DNA from 3 places in the Clostridium budayi genome. Region 2 is predicted to be linked to each of the others. Evidence: predicted binding sites of a transcription regulator. Region 2 holds the regulator's gene; each other region holds the start of a gene.
What was found. The regulator HrcA, encoded in region 2, represses chaperone genes, less so after heat shock. The targets are predictions, from matches to a motif close to TGTTAGCACTCNNNNNNNNNGAGTGCTAACA.

Region 1 (6,020 bases), 1.5 Mb from region 2:
AAAAGAAGGCCTATATATCACATAGACCTTCTTTAATATAAATTGTTCGATTTTAATACAATTAATTAATATTCATTTTCATTCTAGATAGAATGTTATATTTTAATACATTCCATCCATACCCATTCCTCCTGGTGGAGTCATAGGTTCTTCCTTTTTAGGAATATCAACAACAGCTGCTTCTGTTGTTAAGAATGTTGAAGCTACTGATGCAGCATTTTGAAGTGCTGATCTTGTAACCTTAGTCGGATCAACAATACCTGCTTTTATCATATTTTTATAATCTCCATGTAAAGCATCATATCCAATTCCAACTTCACTATTTCTAACCTTTTCTATTATTACTGAACCTTCAACACCTGCATTAGTTGCAATTTGTCTCATTGGTTCTTCTAATGCTCTAACTATAATATCAATACCTACTTTTGTATCATATATATCTGATGTTAACTCTGATACTTTATTTAATACATTAACATAAGCAGTTCCACCACCAGGTACTATACCTTCTTCAACAGCAGCCTTTGTTGCAGCTAATGCATCTTCTATTCTTAATTTTCTTTCTTTAAGTTCAGTTTCAGTTGCTGCACCAACTTTAATTACTGCAACTCCTCCTGATAATTTAGCAAGTCTTTCTTGTAATTTTTCTTTATCAAATTCTGAAGTTGTTTCTTCTAATTGACTCTTTATTTGATTAATTCTTGCTTTAATTTGTTCTGTAGCACCTTTTCCGTTTACTATAGTTGTATTATCTTTATTTACTTTTACGCTTTCGGCTTGACCTAAACTTTCTAATGAAACTTCTTTTAGATCTTTTCCAAGTTCTTCTGATATAACTTCTCCACCTGTAAGAGTTGCTATATCTTGAAGCATTTCTTTTCTTCTATCTCCAAATCCAGGAGCCTTAACTGCAACACAAGTAAATGTTCCTCTTAACTTATTAACAACTAATGTTGCCATAGCTTCAGCTTCAATATCTTCAGCTATAATTAAAAGCTTTTTACCTGCTTGAACTATTTGTTCCAATATAGGAAGTATTTCTTGTATGTTAGAAATCTTTTTATCTGTTATTAAAATATATGGATTATCTAATACAGCTTCCATTTTTTCTGTATCTGTTACCATATAAGCTGATACATATCCTCTATCAAATTGCATACCTTCAACTACATCTAATTCTGTTCCCATTGATTTTGATTCTTCAACAGTTATAACGCCTTCATTGCCTACCTTTTCCATAGCATCCGCAATAAGGCTTCCTATTGTTTCATCCGCTGCTGAAATTGCTGCAACTCTTGCAATATCTTCTTTACCATTTACAGGTCTTGATATATCTTTAATTTCTTTAACTGCTTTTTCAACAGCCATATTTATACCATTTCTTATAAGCATTGGATTTGCTCCAGCAGTAACATTTTTAAGACCTTCTCTTATTATAGCTTGAGCTAAAAGTGTTGCTGTAGTAGTACCATCCCCTGCAACATCGTTAGTTCTTGTTGCTACTTCCTTAACTAATTGTGCTCCCATATTTTCATATGGATCTTCAAGTTCTATTTCTCTTGCAATTGAAACACCATCATTTGTTATAAGTGGTGATCCAAACTTTTTATCTAATACAACATTTCTTCCTTTAGGACCAAGTGTTACTTTTACTGTATCTGCTAATTTATCAACACCTATTTGCATTGCTCTTCTTGATTCTTCACCAAATTTAATCATTTTAGCCATACTAACTCTCTCCTCCTATTCCACTATCGCAAGTATATCGTCTTGCTTTAATATTATAAATTCTTCTCCATCTACTTTAACTTCTGTGCCTGCATACTTTGAATAAAGTACTTTATCATTAACTTTAACTTCCATCTCTATTCTTTTTCCATCAGAAATAGCTCCAGGACCAACAGCAATAACTATTGCTTCTTGTGGTCTCTCTTTCGCAGTTCCTGTTAAAACTATTCCGCTCTTTGTTTTTTCTTCTGCTTCCATTCTTTTAATGACAACTCTGTCTCCTAATGGTTTTATCGCCATAATAAACCCTCCTAAACAATAATTATTTTTAGCACTCTATCCTTTAGAGTGCTAATTCTATTATTATAATATCTTTTATATCTATTTAATTCAAATATTTATAAAAATATTTTTACCTAAATATTTTTATTTATGCCAGATTAGAGCAATATACTTCTATATTACTCTAATTTTCTTATATTTATAACTTATTACTGTAATAAGTTATTTATTAAATCCACTTTCCTTATTTTACCATAAACTAAATCATTTATATACAACTAAAATAGCAATTTATTCTTTTGATAAAAAAATATTTTCTTGTTATAATACATATATAAATTTCTTAAAAGGGGGAATTTATATGTCAGAAAAACATATTTGTGAATTATGTAATAGAGAGGTTCCTTTTATAACAGAACATCATTTAATTCCTAAAGAACGTGGTGGCAAACATTATGATACAGCAAAATTTTGCAAGATGTGCCACACACAAATCCACGCACTTTATAGCAATAGAGAACTTGCTGCAAGGTTATTTTCTATTAAAAGATTACAGAGTGATGATGGAATAAAAAAATACTTAAATTTTATAAAAAAAATGCCTGGAGATACAATTATCCCGATTAAAAAATCTAAAAACAGAAGATTTTAAAATAATAAAAGTCTAGAAGTAAAAATCCCTCTAGACTTTTTATAATTTAATTATTAAATTCGCTTTAAATTTTTATATTATTTTCTCTCGCATAATAGAATAAATATTGTTGTGCAAAACCTGATAAATCTCCAAATCTATCTCTTGCAAATATTCTTATTTTATTTAAAGAACCTTCCTCCGCATTATAAAAATGCATCATAGCTCTTTTAACCCAAACATCTACTGGGAAAGCTGAATGTTTTCCCATAGAAAATAACATAATACAATCTGAAACTTTAGCACCAACACCTTTAAATTCTTGAAGTGCAGCATGGCACTCATCATCATTTAAAGCTTTTATTCTTTCTAAATTAAATGTACCTTCATTATTTTCTAAATCTTCATTAACTCTTTCTATTGTATCAACTATATATTTACTTCTAAATGAAGCTCCTGTTTCTTGTATTTCTTCTAATGTTGCATCTTTTATCATTTCTGGTGATGGGAAAGTATAAAATGTTTCTCCATTATAATTAATTTCTTCGCCAAAACGTTCACTTATTTTCTTTATAGTCTTTTTAATTGAAGGTATACTATTTCTTGCTGAAACTATAAAACTTATAAGAAGCTCAAATGGCTCTTGATTTAATATTCTTATACCATAGCCATAATCTACAGACTTTCTTAGTATCTCATCTTTAGATAATTCTTCTTTTATCTTGCTATAATCTCTTTCTAAATCAAAATAACTAATCCAAATGTTTTTAAAATCATCTTCATTAGTATTTAATATAGTAACTTTATCACCATCTTGAACAACTTCAATTACTCTTCCAAATGCAATTATTATGTAATCTGTATCACTCTTTTTTTCCCATCTAAAACATTGACCACATTCTAATATTTGTTTTATGTTAAAGTTTTTAACTCCTTCTAATATAACTTTATCATCTTCATAAATAACATTTTTTAAATCCATTGTTTTTCACCTTCTCTATTGTATTTTATATAATCTTTTCTTTCCCTTATTATCTCTTCAAGTATATTTGCAGATGTTCTAATCATATCAGTACATGTCTTTTCTTCTGGAATTTGATTAATCTTTATGTCTCTACAATCTAAACTTCCAAATTTCTCATTGAATCTTTCCATAAATTCAACTGATAACTGTCTAACTATTGGACTTTCATGTCCTCTATCATTAGTAAACATAATTCCAATTACAGCTAATGCGCCTGTTGCTGCACCACATGTACTTCCAATTCCCATTCCACCACCGAATGCTGACATTATTTTAAGACTCTCTTTAGATAACCATAAGTTATATTCTTCGTTAGCCGCATAAAGTATACACTCAGCACAGTTTAAGTCATATTTCTCATCCCATAATTTTATCGCCTTATCAATTAACATATTTAATTCTCCTACTAATAATTCTTTACTAATTATCTTTATTAATTATACCACAAATATTTAATTGATAACGCTTTTATGTTATGCAATTTGTTAATATTCTATTTCATAAGACTTATAAAAACTTATTTAGTTAATAAAAAAATTAGCTATATAGAATTTTTCTTGCATCTATATAGCTAATTTATCAGTATTATTTATTACTTAAGTATTCATGGATTCCAACAGCAGCTTTCTTACCAGCTCCCATTGCAAGTATTACAGTTGCAGCACCTGTTACTGCATCTCCTCCTGCAAATACACCTTCTCTTGAAGTTAAGCCATTATTATCATCTGCAATTACACAACCTCTTTTATTGATTTCAAGACCTTTAGTTGTTGATGAAATAAGTGGATTTGGTGAAGTACCAAGTGACATTATAACAGTATCAACATCCATAATAAATTCAGATCCTTCAATTTCAACAGGTCTTCTTCTTCCAGATTCATCAGCTTCTAAAAGTTTCATCTTAACACACTTCATACCTTTAACCCATCCGTTTTCATCACTTAAAATTTCAACTGGATTAGTTAAAATATCAAAGATTACACCTTCTTCTTTTGCATGATGAACTTCTTCTTTTCTTGCTGGAAGTTCCTCTTCACTTCTTCTATAAACGATATGAACTTCTGATCCAAGTCTTAATGCAGTTCTTGCTGCATCCATAGCAACATTTCCTCCACCAACTACAGCAACTTTACTACCTGACTTAATTGGTGTACTATATCCTTCTTTAAAAGCTTTCATTAAATTACTTCTAGTTAAAAATTCATTTGCTGAAAATACTCCATTTGAGTTTTCACCTTTTATCCCCATAAACTTAGGAAGTCCTGCACCTGATCCTACAAATACAGCTTTAAATCCTTCTTCTTCAAATAGTTCATCTATAGTTACTGTTCTACCAACAATAACATTAGTTTCTATTTTAACTCCAAGCTTTTTAACATTTTCTATTTCACCTTTAACTACAGTATCTTTAGGTAATCTAAATTCAGGAATTCCATATACTAAAACACCACCTGCTTCATGTAGTGCTTCAAATATTGTTACATCATAGCCCATCTTTGCTAAATCCCCAGCACAAGTAAGTCCTGCAGGTCCACTTCCTATAACTGCAACTTTTATTCCTTTATCCTTTTCTCTATTTGAAAGATCTATATTATTTTCCCTTGAAAAATCTGCAACGAACCTTTCAAGTTTCCCAATAGATACAGCCTCACCTTTTATTCCAAGTACGCACTGACCTTCACATTGATTTTCTTGAGGACAAACTCTTCCACATATAGCAGGAAGTGCTGAATTTTTAGCTATAACCTTTGCTGCTTCTTCAAAGTTTCCATTCTTAATTTCATTAATAAAATTAGGTATTTCTATACTAACTGGACATTTAGATACACATCTTGGATTTTTGCATCCTAAGCATCTTGAAGCTTCCTTAATTGCTTCTTCTTTATTATATCCTAAACATACTTCATCAAAATTTTTAGCTCTTACTTTAGGTTCTTGTTCTCTTACTTTAACCCTTTTTAATCTATCTTCCATATTCATTAATTTTCACCTCCACAATATCCACATCCACCGTGGTGGCTATCCCCTTCTATACTTTTAAGAATCTTTCTACCTTCTTCTGTTTTATACATTGCACTTCTTCTCATAGCTTCATCAAAATTAACTAAATGCCCATCAAATTCAGGTCCATCAACACAGGCAAACTTAACTTCATCTCCAACAGTAACTCTACATGCACCACACATACCTGTACCATCTACCATTATTGGATTTAAACTAACTGTTGTAGGAATATTTAATTCCTTAGTTAAGTTACACATAAACTTCATCATTATCATAGGACCTATAACAATTGCATGGTCATACTTTTTACCTTTATTATTAACTAGATCTATAAGACAATCAGTAACTCTA
Region 2 (6,020 bases):
TATCTACTTTATAATCAGTACCCATATGTCTCTTTATTGAGATTATTGTTTTATCTGGGTTTGTAATCGCTTGTCTTTTAGCTACTTGACCTACTAATCTTTCACCATTTGCTTGGAATGAAACAACTGAAGGAGTTGTTCTTGAACCTTCTGAGTTAGTTATAACAACTGGTTCTCCACCTTCCATAACTGCTACACATGAATTTGTAGTTCCTAAATCAATACCTATTATTTTTGACATAATCTATTCCTCCTTAACACAAATTAGTGTTTGTTATAATCAATTTAATTTATTCAATTTAAATAATTTAGTTTGCAACTTTAACAACTGAATGTCTTATTACTTTATCGCCTCTTTTGTATCCTTTCATGAATACTTCAGCGACTGAGTTTTCATCTAAATTTTCATCTTGAATATGCATTACTGCTTGATGGAAATTTGGATCAAAGCCATCTTTTGTTTCTATTTCTTCAACACCTAACTTTTCTAAAGCCGTTCTAAAGCCCTTAAGAGTCATTTCAACTCCTTTTTTCATATCTTCTATGTTACCATTTGCTTCTAAAGCTCTTTCTAAGTTATCTAGGTTTGGTACTATTTCTTTTAAAACATCTATACAAGCATCTGTATAAATTCCTTCTTTTTCTTTTGTAGTTCTTTTTCTGTAGTTTTCATATTCTGCAGAAACTCTTAAAAGTCTATCTTTTAAAGTCTCAAGTTCGTTAGTTAATTTTTTGTTTTCATCTTTATATTTTTTAAACATTTTTAACTCATCCTCTTCTTTTTTCTTCTCTTCTGAAACTTGAGCCTCTTCTTTTAAGTCTTCTGTATTTTCTTCTATATCAACATTTTCATTTGAGTTAGCATCTTCATTTTCTATGCTACTTTCTTGATTCTCTAAACTCTCTAGATTTTCATTATCTTTCATCATCTCTTTTTAGCACCTCATCTCTTTTATTTCTTTGACGACCCTCTTAAAGTGTTGTTTAATTCTTTCATTACTTGAGCCATTATTGCAATTACCTTTGAATAATTAATTCTTCTAGGTCCAATTAAACCAATAGTACCTTTAGCACTATCACCTAGTGAATATTCTGCTGATATTACACTACAATCCTTAGCTTCTGGAATATAGTTTTCATCACCAATTTTTATAGTTATATCACTTTCTGGTTCTATAAGTTCAACGACACAATCCTTATTATGAAGAAGTGACAATATTTGTTTTGCCTTTTCTATGTCATTATACTCAGGATAATTAAATATATTTGTTGTACCCTCCATAAACACTCTAGAAGTATCATCTTCTTTTAAACACTGATAAAGCGCAGGTAGCATTGCATTGAATACTTCATCATATCCATGTAAATCTAATTTTAAGTTATTTATAACTTCTAAATTAATTTCTTCAATAGAAAGATGTACAAGTCTTTGATTTAATATTTTGTTTATACCACTTAAAACTTCTACAGATGGTGCCTCATTAACTCTTATTATTTGATTTTTAATAAGTCCTCCATCAGTAACTATAACAGCTAAAAGATTTTGATCATCCATCCTTACTATTTGAATTGATTTTAATGTACTCATGCTCATAGAAGGAGTTTTAACAACACAAGTTAAATGAGTTAATTCTGAAAGTAATTCACTTGCATTTTTAACTATTTTATTAACTTCAAGCATTGCTGAGTTTAAAACATATTCTTTTATCTTTAAGTCTTCTTCTTTACTTAGAATTGGTTTATCCATCATGCTGTCTACATATAACCTGTATCCTTTACTTGATGGTATCCTTCCTGCTGATGTATGAGGCTGTTCTAAATATCCCATCTCTTCAAGATCTGACATCTCATTTCTTATAGTTGCAGAACCTACTCCTAAGTCGTGATTTTTTGCAATTGTCCTAGAACCTACTGGTTCTCCAGTTTTAATGTAATCATTGATAATAGCTTCTAATATTTTAATTTTTCTATCATCAATAACCATACAATCACCTCTATTTGTTAGCACTCGTTAGTAGTGAGTGCTAATGACTATAGTTAAATAATATTATCGTTGAATATTTTTGTCAATTATAATAATTACCTTTAAACAGAAATTAATAGCAATATTTTTAAATTATCCTTATTTTTCTTTTATTTGCTTCAGTTTTCTAGTATTATAATATAAATTCACTCATAACCCAATTTGATACTTCAATCCCTTTATCAGTTAAATATATTCTTCCATCCTTCTCATCTAATAGACCTATTTTTTTATTTTTATTTATAATATCTCCGTATACATCATTTATATCTTTAGAAAATTTATTTTTAAATTTATCTATTGACACACCCTCTATCATTCTAAGCCCTAAAAACATAAACTCTTCCATATCTTCTTTTAAACTATTAGCTACAATACTTTCTGAAACATCTATATTACTATTTATTCTCTCTATATATTCTTTTATATTGTCTATGTTTTTTATTCTCTTTTCGTCTATAAATGAACTTGCAGATACACCAACACCTATATATTCATCTAGTTCCCAATACACTTTATTGTGTCTACACTCTCTGCCTTCTTTTGCATAATTTGAAATTTCATATTGTTTATAATTATTATCTTCTAAAATTTCTTTAGTTATTTCATACATCCTTCTCTCATCATCTTCATTCGGAACATTTAATTTATTTTCTTCATATAGTTTATAAAAATATGTCCCTTCTTCAATTATTAAGCTATATGCTGAAATATGTTCAGGATTTAATTTAATTATATCTTCTAATGTTTCTTTATAATCTTCTAAACTTTGATTTGGAAGTCCAAACATAATATCTATATTTATATTTTCTATTCCAAGTTCACGAACCCTTTTATAATTTGCCTTAAATTCTTCTATAGTATGTATTCTACCTATATTTTTTAATAAATTATTTTTGGTTGTTTGAAGTCCCATACTTATTCTGTTTATACTATTTTCTTTTATTATCTTAATCTTTTCATCACTTAATGTTCCTGGATTACACTCAATTGTTTTCTCTGCATCATCTAAAAAAGATAATTTATTTAATTCTTTAAGAAGTTTTGAAAGATTATTTTCACTTAAATATGAAGGTGTCCCACCTCCAATAAATAAAGTTTTTATTAAATATCCTTTGCATTTATTTCTTATTTCTAAAATTAATGCATCTATATAATCATTTTCTAATTCTTCTATTCCTGCATATGATTTAAAATCGCAATAAAAACATTTTTGCTTACAAAATGGTATGTGCACATATAATGAAACTTTTTTCATACTAATTCTCCTTTACAATACATTTCTTATTATTATAACAAAATATATATTTTATTTACTAAGTATAAAAGAAATAGGACTTTAATGAATTTTTTATTCATCAAAATCCTATTTTTAATAAATATTCTATAATAATGCCCTTGCCTTTTCTTCTAAATTGTCTATATCCTTTGCTTTTATTTCAGATAATGTTAACTCAGATGACTCTTTAAAATTATAGAAAAAGTTAGCAAATTCTATTTTTATAGCTCTATTTATATCAAGATCTATTGCTATTTTATCTAAAAAATCTACTTCTATATCCTCATAATTTCCATCTATTAAAGCAAGACCAACTAATTCAAAATAAACTATCTTTTTTATTCTCTCAGAACTTCTCCTTAATATAGATATTACATCGTCATAACCTAATACTAAGTCGTAATCTTCTTCAATATTTAATTCATTTTTATATTCCTTTATAAGTTTTTCTTCTTCTTTTGCGAAATTATCATCTACATTTGCAAATTGATTTACTAAATTTATAAACGCTTTAGCTTCCTCTTTATTAAATTCTTTTAAAAACATCCTTCTACCCCCTTACTTCAATTATACATTAAATATAAATTATATTCATTTATATAAGAAAAAAGTAAACTCTAAAATAATTTTAGAGTTTACTTTACTTAAATTAACTAATCTACTTTTAAAATTGACATAAATGCTTCTTGTGGTACTTCAACTGATCCAACCTGTCTCATTCTCTTCTTACCTTCTTTTTGCTTTTCAAGAAGCTTTCTCTTTCTTGAGATATCTCCACCATAACATTTAGCAAGTACGTCTTTTCTCATAGCCTTAACTGTTTCTCTAGCTATAATCTTAGCACCTATTGCAGCTTGTATTGGAACTTCGAATAATTGTCTTGGAATTATTTCTTTAAGCTTTTCTGCAATTGCTCTTCCTTTATGGTAAGCTCTTTCTCTTGGAACTATCATTGAAAGCGCATCAACTATATCACCATTTAGAAGAATATCAAGCTTACAAAGATCTGCTTTTTCATATCCTTTGAATTCATAATCTAATGATGCATATCCTCTTGTCTTTGATTTTAAAGTATCAAAGAAATCATAAACTATTTCGTTTAGAGGAATATCATAATTAATTACAGCTCTTGTTTCCTCCATATATTGCATATCAATATACTTTCCTCTTCTTTCTTGGCAAAGTTCCATAACTGCTCCTACATATTCTGTTGGAGTTATTATTGAAGCTTTAACAACTGGTTCTTCCATATAATCTATTTCGCTCATTTCTGGAAGATTTGTTGGATTTGTAATATCTAAAACTTCTCCATCAGTTTTCTTTATTTTATATATAACAGATGGCGCAGTTGTTATAATATCTAAATTAAATTCTCTTTCTATTCTTTCTTGGATTATTTCCATATGTAATAATCCTAAGAATCCACATCTAAATCCGAAACCTAAAGCTACTGAAGTTTCTGGTTCAAAATTCAATGCAGCATCATTGATTTGAAGCTTTTCTAATGATTCTTTTAATTCTTCATATTTAGCTCCATCAACTGGATAAATTCCTGAGTAAACCATAGGAATTGCTGGCTTATATCCTGGAAGTGCTTCCTCAGTTTCTCTTCCTGATTCTGTTATTGTATCCCCAACTCTTGCATCTTTTACATTTTTAATAGATGCAGTTATATAGCCAACATCTCCAGCTCTTAATTCATTTGTTGCCATAAGCTTTGGAGTAAATACCCCAACTTCTGTTACATCATATGATTTATTTGTTGCCATAAACTTAATTTTTGTTCCTGGCTTTACAACACCATCTATAATTCTTACATAACTTACAACGCCTTTATAAGTATCATAATATGAGTCAAATACTAAAGCTTTAAGTGGTGCATTTTCATCTCCGCTTGGTGCTGGAATATCACGTATAACAGCTTCTAATACATCTTCTACATTTAATCCTGTTTTAGCTGATATCATAGGTGCTTCATCAGCTGGAATTCCTATTACATCTTCTATTTCTTGTTTTATTTCATCAGGTCTTGCTGATGGAAGGTCTATTTTATTTATAACAGGAGTAATTTCTAAATCATTATCAAGTGCTAAATAACAATTTGCTAAAGTTTGAGCTTGAATACCTTGAGTTGCATCAACAACTAATACAGCTCCTTCACAAGCAGCTAAACTTCTTGATACTTCGTATGTAAAGTCTACATGCCCTGGAGTATCTATTAAATTTAATATATATTCGTCTCCATTTTCTCTTCTGTATATAAGTCTTGCAGCTTGAGACTTAATTGTTATTCCTCTTTCCTTTTCAAGTTCCATATTGTCAAGTACTTGTTCTTCCATTTCTCTCTTAGTTAAAGTACCTGTAATTTCTAACAATCTATCTGCTAATGTTGATTTACCGTGATCTATATGTGCTACTATTGAAAAATTTCTAATAAATTTTTGTCTATCATTTTTCATATATAAAACTACCCTTTCTAAAACAAAGGCAGTTATTTCACCCCCATATATTAAAGTCAAGCTAAATTATAACACACTTTGTACCTTAAGTGTCAATAATTTATGGGCTTATAACTGCTCTTTATTTATTTCTTTTGTTATAAAATTTTCGTAGTAAATTCTTCTATCATCGAAAAAATTTTTGAGAAACCATTTCCTATACTTAAAATTATGCTTTTAATACCATTTATAATTTTTGACTCTTCTTTTATTTTTATTT
Region 3 (6,020 bases), 690 kb from region 2:
TTTCAGAGAAGCCAATAATTGCAGTTAGCGGAGTTTTAAATTCATGAGATATATTATCAAAAAATCCTTTTTGGCGGGTTTTAGCCATTTGAATTTCATCTATGTAATTCTCAATATTTTCGCTCATAACATTAAATGTATTAGCTAGATCTTCAAATTCATCACCACTATTAATTAAAACCTTTTCTCCAAAGTTTCCATTAGAGATTTTTTTAGATTTTTCTTTTAATGTTAGTAATGGATTTACAAGTTCTTTTGAAAAAATATGAATTAATAGTATTCCAATACCGATAGCAACAATACTTACAATTACCATAATCATAAGAGTATTATTTAATATATTTACAGATGATGTGTTTAATAAAACTAGTCTTAGAACACCACATTTAGTGTTTTTATAAAATATAGGTGTAGATAAAAATATGCAAGGTACACCGTTAACTTTTTTTATAATATAAGATTCAGATCCTTCTAGTGCTTTATCAATATCTTTGTTATATAAGCTAATTTTATTTTTATTTGAATCATAGTATACTTGTCCAGAATTACTTATAGTTTGAACTCTAATATTAAACCTATTACTTAAATTAGTTGCAATAAAAGGGGAGATTGATTTAAAAGCTTCCTCTTTATTTGGATTATTATTTGATTCTAATAAACTTTCAGTATAGCCTCTCATAGTAGTACTTTCTTTAAGTAAATATTGAAGAGAGTTATCTAACAAATTTTTTGAAAGAGTATTAAATGTTACTATGTATATAAATGCAATAATAGGTACTAAAATAGCTATATTAGTTAATATAATTTTCTGTTTAACAGTAAGACGCATTTTATAAATCAAATTTATATCCTGCTTTATATAAAGTTTTTATATAAGTTTGACAAGGTCCTAACTTTTTTCTAAGTCTTTGAATTAGAATATCAACAGCTCTAGTTGTACCTTCAAAGTCATATCCCCAAACTTTATTTAAAAGGTCTTCACGACTAAAAACTATACCTTTGTTTTCACATAAACAATTTAAAACTTCAAATTCTTTAAATGTTAAATCAACATACTCATTATCAACTAAAACTTTTCTTTCATCGGCTATAATAGTAATTCTACCAAGTGATAGAGTTTTATCAGTTTTCTTTGAAAACTTCTTTATCCTTTTAGATATTACTTTTATTCTTAAAAGTAGCTCTGTACTATTAAATGGCTTAGTTATGTAATCTTCTGCACCTAATTGTAGTCCAAGTAATTTATCATTAATATCATCTTTGGCTGTTAACATAATAATTGGTATATCATCTATTAATTTAATTTTATGAATAAGTTCAAAGCCACTAATGTCGGGAAGCATTGCATCGAGTACTATTATGTCTGGTTTTTCTTTTATTGTAAGTTCTAATGCTTCATTTCCGCATGTAGCTGTAACAACATTATAATTTTGAAGCTTAAGATTCATTTTTATAAGTTGTAAAATACTAATTTCGTCATCAACTACTAAAATATTCAAGATTTTTCTCCTTTAGTTAAATAATTATTAAATTTACAACATTAATTATACAAAAGTATGTAAGAGTTTACAATTGAAAAGAATTTGGTTTAAAAGTATATTTGACATAAAATTGGTAATATGGTATATAAAAATTAGGGGTTAGCACTCTAAGTGGTAGAGTGCTAATAAACAAATTTAATTATAATTTGTATGAAGGGAGATATTAGAGAAATGGAAAAGAAACAATTTAAAGCTGAATCAAAAAGACTTCTAGATCTTGTAATTAACTCTATCTACACTAATAAGGATATATTTTTAAGAGAACTTATATCTAATGCAAGCGATGCTATAGATAAGATATATTATAAGGCTCTAGTAGATGATTCTATTACATTTAACAGAGAGGATTATTACATCAAGATAAATGTAGATAAGGAAAATAGAGAATTATCAATAGTTGATACAGGTATTGGTATGTCAAAGGAAGAACTTGATGATAATCTTGGAGTTATAGCAAAGAGTGGATCATTTAAGTTTAAAAATGATACAGAAATAGAAGATGATCACAGCATAATTGGCCAATTTGGTGTTGGATTCTATTCAGCATTTTTAGTTGCTGATAAAGTTACAGTTATAAGTAAAGAATTTGGAAGCGATAAGGCATATAAGTGGGAATCAGATGGAATTGATGGATATACAATTGAGGAATCTATTAAAGAAGATCATGGAACAATAGTTACATTACATTTAAAAGAAAATGCTGAAGATGAAGATTATGATCAATATTTAAATGAATATAAATTACAATCATTAATAAAGAAATATTCAGATTTTATAAGATATCCAATAAAGATGGATATAATGGAAAAGAAACTTAAAGAAGGAACTGAAAATGAATATGAAGATATTATAGAAGAAAAAACAGTAAACAGTATGGTTCCTATATGGAGAAAAAATAAAAAGGAACTTACTGATGATGACTATAATAACTTCTATTTAGAAAAGCATTTTGGATTTGATAAACCATTAAAGCATATTCATATAAGCGTTGATGGTATGATAAGCTACAATGCAATATTATATATTCCAGAAAGAATACCATATGATTTCTATACATCAGATTATGAAAAAGGATTAGAACTTTATTCAAATGGAGTATTAATAATGGAGAAATGCCAAGAACTTTTACCAGATTACTTTGGATTTGTAAAAGGGGTAGTGGACTCTCCAGATTTATCACTTAATATATCAAGAGAAATACTTCAAAATGATAGACAATTAAGATTTATTGCTAAAAATATAAAAAATAAAATTAAAAATGAACTTAAAAAAATGCTAAAAGATAATAGAGATATGTATGAAAAATTCTTTAAAGCATTTGGAAAACAATTAAAATACGGTGTTTATAGTGACTTTGGAGCAAATAAAGATGTATTACAAGATTTATTAATGTTCTACTCATCAAAGGAAAAGAAACTTACTACTTTAGAAGAGTACGTTAGTAGAATGAAGGAAGATCAAAAGTTCATTTATTATGCAGTTGGGGATTCAAATGAAAGAATTGAAAAGATGCCACAAACTGAAATGATACTAGATAAAGATTATGAAATATTATACTTTACAGATGATGTAGATGAATTTGCAATTAAAATGCTTACTACATTTGAAGAAAAAGAATTTAGATCAGTATCAGGTGGAGATTTAGGTTTAGAAGATAAAGATGAAAAAGATGAAGTACAAGATGAAGAAAGCAAAGAAGTAATTAGTTTTATGAAAGAAACTTTAGAAGGTAAAGTTAGTGATGTTAGAGAATCAAAGAGATTAAAAAATTATCCTGTATGTTTATCTAATGATGGTGATCTTTCAATTGAAATGGAGAAGATATTAAACTCTATGCCAAACAATGATCAAAACATTAAGGCTCAAAAAGTTTTAGAAGTAAATGTTCATAGTGATGTATTTAAAGCATTAAAAGCTTCATATGAAAAAGATAAGGATACAGCTAAGTTATATACTAACATATTATATAATCAAGCTCGTTTAATTGAAGGATTACCAATAGAAGATCCAGTAGAATTTACAAACGATGTATGTAAGTTAATGAAATAAAATATATAAGTTTTAAAATAAAGAGTTAGTTAATAAAGTGTTATTGATTTTATTAATTAACTCTTATTTATTTTGTATGAAAATTAACTTTTAATATAATAAATTAAAATATGAAACTAATACATAAATGTAATATAAAATAAGATTTAACTATATAAATATAATATATATTGAACAAAATGACTTATAGTCATTAATTATATGACAAAGTGCTAATTTACAATAAGAAAATGTTTACATATAGTGATATAATACAAATAAAGCATACTATGATTCACCAAAATAAATAGGGAGGAGAGAATATGAAATTTGATACTATTATTAGAAATGGTACTATCGTAACTGCAACTGACATTTTTAAGGGTGACATAGGAATAAAGGATGGAAAAATAAATAAAATTGGTATGGCATTAGAAGAGGAGAGTGAGAAAATAATTGATGCTAATGGTAAATATATATTCCCAGGAGGAATAGATCCACATACTCATTTAGATATGCCTTTTGGAGGAACATTTTCAAGTGATAATTTTGAAACTGGAACAATAGCAGCAGCTTGTGGAGGAACTACAACAATAGTAGATTTTGCAGTTCAACCTAAAGATAAAGATTTGAAAGAAACAGCAGAAATTTGGAGAGAAAAATCAGATGGAAAGGCTGTTATTGATTATGGAATTCATATGAATATAACTCATATAGATGATGAAATTCTAAATGAGATTCCATTTATGATTAAGGAAGGATATCCAAGTTTTAAAGTATTTATGACATATAAAGGTATGAGGGTAGATGATGGAACACTTTTTAAGACATTAAAAAAGGTAAGTGAAAATGGTGGACTTACATGCGTTCACGCTGAAAATTTTCATATAATAGAATGTAATGTTGAGAGACTTTTAAAAGAAGGAAAAACAGCACCAAAGTACCATGCAATATCAAGAGGAAGCTTAGTTGAGGGGGAAGCTGTAGGTAGAGCTATAAATATAGCAAAAATGGCAGAAGCCCCATTATATATTGTTCATAATACTTGTAAGGAAGCTGTTTTTGAGATAGCTAGAGCTAGAGAAGAGGAATATCCTATAATGGGTGAGACTTGTACTCAATATTTATTATTATCAGAAGATGAATACTATAAAGAGGGATTCGAAGGAGCAAAATGTGTAATGTCACCACCTCTTAGAAGTAAAGATAATTTTAAATATTTATGGAAGGCTATAAGAAATAATACACTTCAAGTTGTAGCAACAGATCATTGCCCATTTTTTATGAAACAAAAGGAGCTTGGAAAAGATTCTTTTGATAAAATTCCAAATGGAGCACCTGGAATAGAGCTTAGAATGGCACTTTTATATACTTATGGTGTTCTTAAAAACGAGATAAATATAAATAAGTTTGTAGAAGTTACATCAACAAATGCAGCAAAGATTTATGGTATGTATCCTAAAAAGGGGACAATAGCTGTTGGTAGTGATGCTGATTTAGTTATATTTGATCCAGATAAAGAAATTGAGGTTACTGTAGATATACTTCATGAAAATGTTGATTATACACCTTATGAAGGATTTAAATTAAAAGGATTCCCTGAAGTAACTTTAAGTAGAGGAGAAATTATTGCAAAAAACGGAAAGTTTGTTGGAGAAATAGGTAGAGGAGAGTTTATTAAGAGAAATTCTCCTATGATTTTATAATAATCTAAGGAGGCAGTATTATGGGAATATATGAAGATATAAATAAGATTTCAAAAGAATTACACAAAGATACAGTAGATTTTGCAAAGAGACTTTTAAAGGTACCAGCACTTTCAGGAGATGAAAAAGGAGTTGCTGACCTTTATATTAAAGAAATGCAAGATTTAGGATATGATGAAGTATTTAGAGATGATTTTGGTAATGTTGTTGGAATAATAAATGGAGATGAGGATGGAAGAACGATAATGTATAATTCTCATCTAGACCATGTTGATACTGGAGATTTAAGTGAATGGGGTGGATATGACCCTTATGGAGGAGAAATAGATATCTGCGAGATATTCGATCAAGACCAAATTAAACTAGAAGAAACAGAAGTTATACATGGAAGAGCAGCCGCAGATGTTAAAGTTGGAGGAGCATGCCAAGTTTATTCAGGAAAGATTTTATTAAAGCTTAGGGAAATGGGATATAAATTTAAAGGAAGATATATGTTTACTGGTGTTGTTCTTGAAGAGCCAGCAGAACAACTAGGCATGAAAATGCTTTTAGATAATACATTTAAAGAAAGAGGAATAGAATATGATGGTGTTGTTTCAAGTGAAGCAACTAGTTTAAAATTATATTTAGGACATAGAGGACGTGTAGAATTATTAGTTACAGTAAGTGGTGTAACATCACATGGAAGTGCACCATGGCTTGGAATAAATGCAGTTAATAAATCTACAAAGCTTATAGATAAAAT

Region 1: groES (co-chaperone GroES) is a predicted target of HrcA. The motif match lies at 2,055-2,085, and genes of this name have one in related genera.
Region 3: htpG (molecular chaperone HtpG) is a predicted target of HrcA. The motif match lies at 1,639-1,669, and genes of this name have one in related genera.

Annotation. Positions count from the first base shown of each region.
Region 1 covers NZ_AP042456.1:2,769,127-2,775,146, forward strand. The annotation lists gene groL (chaperonin GroEL) at 103-1,728, opposite strand; gene groES (co-chaperone GroES) at 1,744-2,028, opposite strand; gene ACZ5TJ_RS13420 (hypothetical protein) at 2,372-2,662, shown strand; gene ACZ5TJ_RS13425 (DNA-3-methyladenine glycosylase family protein) at 2,727-3,623, opposite strand; gene ACZ5TJ_RS13430 (C-GCAxxG-C-C family (seleno)protein) at 3,614-4,057, opposite strand; gene gltA (NADPH-dependent glutamate synthase) at 4,251-5,645, opposite strand; gene ACZ5TJ_RS13440 (sulfide/dihydroorotate dehydrogenase-like FAD/NAD-binding protein) at 5,645-6,020, opposite strand, start outside.
Region 2 covers NZ_AP042456.1:1,210,400-1,216,419, reverse strand. The annotation lists gene dnaK (molecular chaperone DnaK) at 1-241, opposite strand, end outside; gene grpE (nucleotide exchange factor GrpE) at 309-926, opposite strand; gene hrcA (heat-inducible transcriptional repressor HrcA) at 953-1,984, opposite strand; gene hemW (radical SAM family heme chaperone HemW) at 2,157-3,281, opposite strand; gene ACZ5TJ_RS05645 (hypothetical protein) at 3,408-3,848, opposite strand; gene lepA (translation elongation factor 4) at 3,956-5,761, opposite strand; gene ACZ5TJ_RS05635 (hypothetical protein) at 5,899-6,020, opposite strand, start outside.
Region 3 covers NZ_AP042456.1:522,853-528,872, forward strand. The annotation lists gene ACZ5TJ_RS02470 (ATP-binding protein) at 1-841, opposite strand, end outside; gene ACZ5TJ_RS02475 (response regulator transcription factor) at 831-1,499, opposite strand; gene htpG (molecular chaperone HtpG) at 1,713-3,590, shown strand; gene hydA (dihydropyrimidinase) at 3,893-5,275, shown strand; gene ACZ5TJ_RS02490 (M20/M25/M40 family metallo-hydrolase) at 5,296-6,020, shown strand, end outside.